DNA from 2 places in the Emergencia sp. JLR.KK010 genome. Region 2 is predicted to be linked to the other one. Evidence: riboswitches for the same ligand, from Rfam matches in the RefSeq annotation. Region 2 holds a riboswitch; the other holds the start of a gene.

Region 1 (3,418 bases), 1.5 Mb from region 2:
GAGAAGCTCAGTGAAGTCCTGCGGCGCAACAACATCTCCTCGGTCTCAGTGCTCCGTATGGAGGTCCCTTGCTGCGGCGGACTTGAGACTGCGGTTTCCCGTGCGATTTCTGCCAGCGGAAAATTTCTTCCATATCAGGTAGTGACGATTTCTGCAGAAGGTGATATACTATAAAACGAAGTTACAGCGAAGTTTTAGTTAATATGGAGTTATCCGCAAGTGAAAAAGATTTTAGTCATCGGCTCTACAGTTGCCGATATCATCATCAATCTGGACTTTCTACCCACTACGGCACAGGATGTCCACGTTAAATCGCAATCCATGTCTCTGGGCGGCTGCGCACACAACGTAGCGGACATGATTCGTCATTTCGGCGTGCCTTACACACTGTTTTCTCCAGTGGGTACAGGACTTTACGGAGATTTCGTCCGCAATCAGCTGGCCTCAAAAGGACTGGCTTCACCTATGCCAACGCCGGATATGGCAAATGGATGCTGCTACTGCTTTGTGGAAGAAAGCGGCGAGCGAACCTTTATTGTAGACCATGGCGCAGAGTATCTCTTTTACAAAGAGTGGTTTGACATGCTGAATCTGTCAAAGCTACAGTGTGCCTACATCTGCGGTCTAGAAATAGAAGATAAGACAGGTAGCACTATCGTAGATTTTCTAGAAACCAGCGGGCTGCCGGTGTTCTACGCACCCGGTCCTCGAATCTGTCTCATTGACGATGCATTAATGGAACGAATTTTTGCACTACGCCCAATACTCCACTTAAACGAGGACGAAATTTGTCGTTATACTGGCTGTGTTGCTATTTCCGATGCTGCCGCGGTATTACATAAAAAAACGCAAAATACCATCATCATTACCAACGGTGCCAACGGCGCTTACTATTTCGATGGAACTGCAGGCGGCGAGGGTCTTGTACACGTAGCACCGGTGCCTGCCGAAAAAATCGTTGACACCATCGGTGCTGGCGACGGTCACTGCGGCGCAGTGATGGCAGGGCTTTCCATGGGACTTTCCATGTACGATGCTATCGCAAAGGCTAACGCTGCCTCCTCTCTGGTGGTATCCAACAAAGGCGGCGTCCTATCCGATGAAGAGTTCAAAGCAGGCGGAATCCTGTAATAAAAAGCGAAGCTGTCTTGATTACAATTAGACAGCTCCTTTATATTCCACATTACCTGTCGCTTGTACCGACACCCGGTTTCGGCAGACTCCATCTGAACTTTGCAGCCAGAAGCCGCAGCACCAAAACAATGACAACTCCTGCGATAATTGATACGCCCTGCCCAAAGGGCTCCCACATCAAAGAGCAAATCACTGCACCAATCAGAGAAGCGCTGGCATAAAAATGCTTTACGAAGATATAAGGCGGATCCTGTGCCATAACATCGCGGAGCACACCTCCCCCAACACCTGTCACCGCTCCGACAAAAATCATCAGAAACAAACTAAAATCTGTAGAAACACTATAAGCTGTTTCGATTCCTACAACAGTAAAAATGCCCAGACCCACAGAATCCATCCAAAGCATTATCAAATCATAATAATTCTGCCTTTTAGAAAAGAGCCTTTGCATCCAAGGAGTGCAGACAATTAATGCCGTTCCTATCGCTACGATAGCATAAATTGGATTCTGAAATGTCTTTGGCGGTGTAATCCCTAAGATTAAGTCGCGAATCACACCACCGCCCACTGCTGTAGTAAGACCTAAGATAGAAATGCCTAAAATGTCCATGCCCTTGCGAATACCGGTCATGGCGCCAGAAACAGAAAAAGCAACAGTTCCAATAATTTCGAGAATAAAAGAAATATATGCAGACACAAAAACCACCTCCAAGCGTATCTTGCATGAGTAAATGAGATAGAATATTACACTCTGTCTTTTTACCTGAAAGATTCTTCCGCCCCTTCACGGGCAGAGTTGCTTCATCGGTGGTTTCTTTTTACACTTTCCAGAGGTCTGTCCGGAAACGGTCCTGTTGCCTGAGAGTTTTGCCCCTTCGGCGGCACGGCGCTAGCCTTAAGCCCATGCGCTCTCCCGATTCCATCATCCAGATAAACAAAGTATACCATATAAAAAAAATGCTTGTCAACGGGGATTTTCCTCACCAGAATATGTGCGAATGCCTGTAAAAAGGAGGGCACTGTCTTCAGAATCTCTGGTTTAATGTTCTCTTCTCTTTAAAAGTTCTGTTTCCAAACGATTTACACGAAGAAGCAGCATTTCTCTTTCCTGGTTTACTTTCAAAGCTTCATCGAGTTTTCTATCCAAGCTCAAATGCCCCTCTGCTATAACTGCTATATTTCTGTTTACTTCGCTTTCCAATGTGATTTTAATCTCTCGGATATCCTTAGTAAATCTTTCGTCCATCTCCGAAACTCTTGTGTCGAGACACGTCACCTTTTCGTCAAGGTCCGATACCTTCTCGTCGAGGCACGTCACCTTCTCGTCAAGGCACGTCACCTTCTCGTCAAGACACGATACCTTCTCGTCGAGATATGTCACTTTATTATCAAGACTGTTTAATTTCTCTTCCATCCTCTCTAATTTGTCCAAAATCATTCTAGTTTCTTCTGTCATTATAATGCTTCCCTTCTCCTGTCATGCAACTAAGTCTTACGTTGGATTTTTATTATAGCATAAAGACGGTTACTCTACAATTCCCAAGATTTTCTGAAAATGTTTGCACCCTTTTACAGAATTTCTATGACCCCCAATTCATCTCACAATGTATATAAAACGCCGAAGCGCTTGTCTCCGACGTAATTCAATCTTCTATGGTGGACCCGATGGGGATTGAACCCACGGCCTCTGCGTTGCGAACGCAGCGCTCTCCCAGCTGAGCTACGGGCCCATAAAAGGGAGATATCTCCCTTAATTCTTATAATTCCTCTCTGATTCTGCGCAAACTCCGACCTAGTCTGTTAATCGCATTGATTCTGCGCACAACTGCATAAGCATTTTCTTCCCTATAAAGCAAAATGTCACTCAAAGTTGTATTCAAATCATTGCATAGCGTATCGACCTCACGCAAGAAGTCGTCTTTACTCATTACCACAAGTCCTGCCGGCAATTCTTCAATCTCATATTGATACTCCATGCCAAACAGCTCCAATACCTTCGCCGACAGCTGTATCTTGATTTCGTTTAAATGCAGTTCATAAAAGCCTTCCGTTGCTGCAGCTTTTGTTCTGCATGCCTGAACGGTCTCATGGATTTGCTCAAAACAATCATCAAGCTCCTTGTATTCCATGTTCATAGCTTTCCAGTAAAAATCCAGCTGATTCAACGTTCTGGAAATCAAATCTTTCAGTTTCTTGGCTGCGGACTCCTCCAGAATCTCTCCGACATTTTTCAGGCAGTCCTCAGCAATGGAGGTTTTCAATTCCTCTACGCCAGCACCCGTTT
Region 2 (3,418 bases):
AGTTCTTGTCGGTCATTCTTCGGATTCTTTTTCCGTTAAAAGTTTTTCGTACTCAGTAAAAATCGCGTCTTTAATTTTGGATCTAGTCTCGGAAAGTAGCGGATGCGCGATGTCTCTGAAGTCACCTTCTCCCATCTTTCTGCTAGGCATGGCAATGAATAGTCCGTTCTGTCCTTCAATAATCTTGATGTCATGTACTACGAATTCGTCATCAAATGTGATAGAGACCACGGCTTTCATTTTTCCTTCGTCGTTAATCTTACGGATTCTTACATCAGTTATGTTCATAATTGACCACCTTTCTTGCCGTATGGTGCCCATAAAGGCACTATTATTATATAACATTTTCCAGTGTGTGGCAATATTTAATAACTAAAATATCTGATTCTTTCAGGTTGTTTTAGGATGATTTGATTAAAAGTCGATATTCAATTTTGCGTAGAGGTCCTAGGCTCCTAGCTTAAGGTGTGCCTCTTTTTCAAAGAAGTCTTTGGTTTCTCTAGCAACAACGCCGCTAAGGGCAACCAGTGCAATCAGGTTCGGAATTGCCATTAGTCCGTTGAAAATATCAGCGATGGTCCATACTGCTTCAACGGTCAGGAATGGTCCAATTAGCACTGCAAAAATGTACAGCCATTTGTAAGTCATAAGAATACTTTTTTTCTTGCCTGCCAGGTATTCCAGACATCTTTCTGAATAATAGTCCCAGCCAAGAATTGTTGTGAATGCAAAGAATGAGAGACACATCATTAGAATGAACGCACCTGTGCTCTGACTCCAAGGGAGCCCTTTGCCGAAAGCATACGCAGTACATTCTGCACCTTCAAGGCCCTGCTCAGTTGCTCCTGTAATAATCAGGGTAGTTCCTGTCATGGTACAGATGATGATAGTATCAATGAAAGTACCTGTCATAGAAATCAATCCCTGTCTTACACTGGTCTTTGTCTGTGCTGCTGCAGCTGCAATTGGTGCGCTGCCAAGGCCTGCCTCATTAGAAAAAATTCCTCTTGCAACACCTTTTTGAACGGCTACCATCATAGCTCCAAGAGCGCCGCCTGCGACAGCTTTTAAGCCGAATGCGGACTGTACGATAGTGACGATGGCGGCAGGGAACGCTTTAATATTATAAAGAATAATAGCAAGACATACGACAACGTAAGTGATTGCCATAAATGGGACGATAATGGTGGTAACGCTGGAAATACGCTGGATACCTCCAATTACAACTAATGCTGTTGCAACTGCAACGATGATAGCTGTTGCAACTACTGCAATAGAGTATTCCGCTCCCAAAAGCGTTATGGTATGCTGACCGTTAGGATCCGCAAAGTTCTTTACAGCGGAGGCAATCCCGTTTACTTGTGTAATCGTACCGATTCCGAGAAGTCCTGCGCCGATTCCGAAAATCGCAAACAGCTTTGCAAGCCACTTCCAGCTTGTGCCCATACCTTTTTCGATGTAGTAGAAAGGACCACCCAGGGCATGTCCCTCTGCGTCGATGGTTCTGTACTTGATAGCGAGCACACCTTCGGAATACTTAGTTGCCATACCGAAGAAAGCTGCAACAATCATCCAGAACAGAGCGCCGGGACCGCCTGCAACAACGGCAGTGGCAACACCTACGATGTTTCCTGTACCGATGGTGGCTGCCATAGCAGTGCAAAATGCGCCGAAGCTGGTAACTTCACCTTCACCACCTTCTTCATTGCTGACCATAAACTTTAAGGCCTTTCCCAGTTTTCTGATTTGCAAAAGCTTAACACGGCAAGTCAAAAGAATACCGGTACCCATGATGAGCACGATGAGGGGAATGCCCCAGACGAAATCGTCTATGCTCTTGATTAATTCTGTGAAATTCATTGTTTCATCTCCTCTTTTTGATAATCTAAAGCAAAACAAAAGCCGAATTTAGCAAATTCGGCTCTGGAGGGATGACATAAGCTATTTAGATTGAACTATTGGCTCTGTCCTCTTTGCCTGAGATATCACGGATAGGCTGCTTAGACCTGCCCGCTTAAACCTTCGGCGACCTTTCGGTTCTCTCCAGAGAGATAGTTTTCTTTCAGACCGGCAGAATATCTTTGCCAGTCGACATGTAAACTAACGTACTAGAGTCTATCATACAAATTTAAGTTTGGCAAGGAATTTTTTGTACAAGGATACTTTCGCGCCTTTATTGTAGTAATAAGTTTTAGAAAGAAATAATCTCGAAAAAGTTTACAGCTATATTCTTCAACTTTTTTGTCAAATGGTAAACATTTTTGAGCGGAATATGTTATAATGATTCCAGAATAATTTTTACGGCGCTTCACAAGGTAGGAATCATTGAATCGCTCCTTTCGATTCAAGAGGGAAAGCGGAATAGTCGCGATATAATGATTCCAGAATAATTTTTACGGCGCTTCGTAAGGTCATTCACATAATTTTGGAAACAAGAGTCAAACTATGAGAATAGAGTAAATATAGATTAAATTTGGAGGAATAGGCAATGATTCAGCTGAGTGATTATAAAAATATACACTGTATTGGAATTGGAGGTGTAGGACTTTCTGCCATTGCAGAGATTTTACTGGCGAGAGGCTATCATGTTTCTGGCTCAGATATGAAGGCGTCAGATTTAACCGAGAATTTAAAAAGAAAAGGTGCAGAAATTTATATAGGCCATAGAGAATCGAATGTAGAAAATGCAGACCTGATTGTGTATTCTGCAGCCATAGCGGAAGAGAATCCGGAGATTGTCAGAGCTAGAGAAAAGAATATTCCGCTGGCAGGCAGAGCAGAGGTTTTGGGGACTTTAATGGATGATTTTGCAAACAGTATCGCGATTAGCGGGACCCACGGCAAGACTACAACCACTTCTATGGTTTCTTTAATTTTAAACAGTGCCAAGCTGGATCCGACCATCTTAGTTGGTGGCAATCTGGCTGAGATTGGCGGAAATGTAAAGGTTGGAGCGAGTCAGTACTTTGTAACAGAAGCGTGTGAATATAGAGATAGTTTTTTGGAACTTCGTCCTAAAATCGAAGTCATTTTGAATATCGACTCGGATCATTTGGATTACTTTAAGGATATCGACCATATCGTAAATTCCTTTGACCGATTTGCTAAGGCAGTGCCGGAAGATGGAAAAATAATTGCATATGATGCAAATCCTTTTGTCAGCAAAATTATCAAGGACATCCCTGGTGCCATCACCTATGGTTATAACGAAAGCTGCACCTATCATATTGCAGACGTGTCTTTTGACAGTGAAGGCATGCCTGTTTTTAATGTAAATTATCAGGGCGAAAATTTAGGTACAGTGAAGCTGAGAGTACCGGGTGAACACAATATTCTCAATGCGGTGGGGGCTTTTGCCTGCTGCCATCAGTTGGGGGTGGATTCAAAAATCATTATAGAAACCTTGGGCGCATTTAAG

Evidence for each region. A riboswitch is a leader RNA that binds a small molecule or an ion and turns the genes downstream of it on or off. The one in region 2 is predicted to bind glycine.
Region 1: linked by a shared signal. The riboswitch ahead of V1225_RS00290 (TRIC cation channel family protein) and the one ahead of V1225_RS08080 (sodium:alanine symporter family protein) in region 2 are both predicted to bind glycine.

What each region holds. Positions count from the first base shown of each region.
Region 1 covers NZ_CP143550.1:73,012-76,429, forward strand. Annotated here, with positions in the region: gene V1225_RS00280 (4Fe-4S binding protein) at 1-174, shown strand, start outside; gene V1225_RS00285 (PfkB family carbohydrate kinase) at 220-1,131, shown strand; gene V1225_RS00290 (TRIC cation channel family protein) at 1,184-1,831, opposite strand; glycine riboswitch at 1,971-2,060, opposite strand; gene V1225_RS00295 (hypothetical protein) at 2,174-2,590, opposite strand; tRNA gene V1225_RS00300 (tRNA-Ala) at 2,789-2,864, opposite strand; gene V1225_RS00305 (dynamin family protein) at 2,892-3,418, opposite strand, start outside.
Region 2 covers NZ_CP143550.1:1,685,171-1,688,588, forward strand. Annotated here, with positions in the region: gene spoVG (septation regulator SpoVG) at 13-288, opposite strand; gene V1225_RS08080 (sodium:alanine symporter family protein) at 448-1,860, opposite strand; glycine riboswitch at 1,955-2,057, opposite strand; gene murC (UDP-N-acetylmuramate--L-alanine ligase) at 2,489-3,418, shown strand, end outside.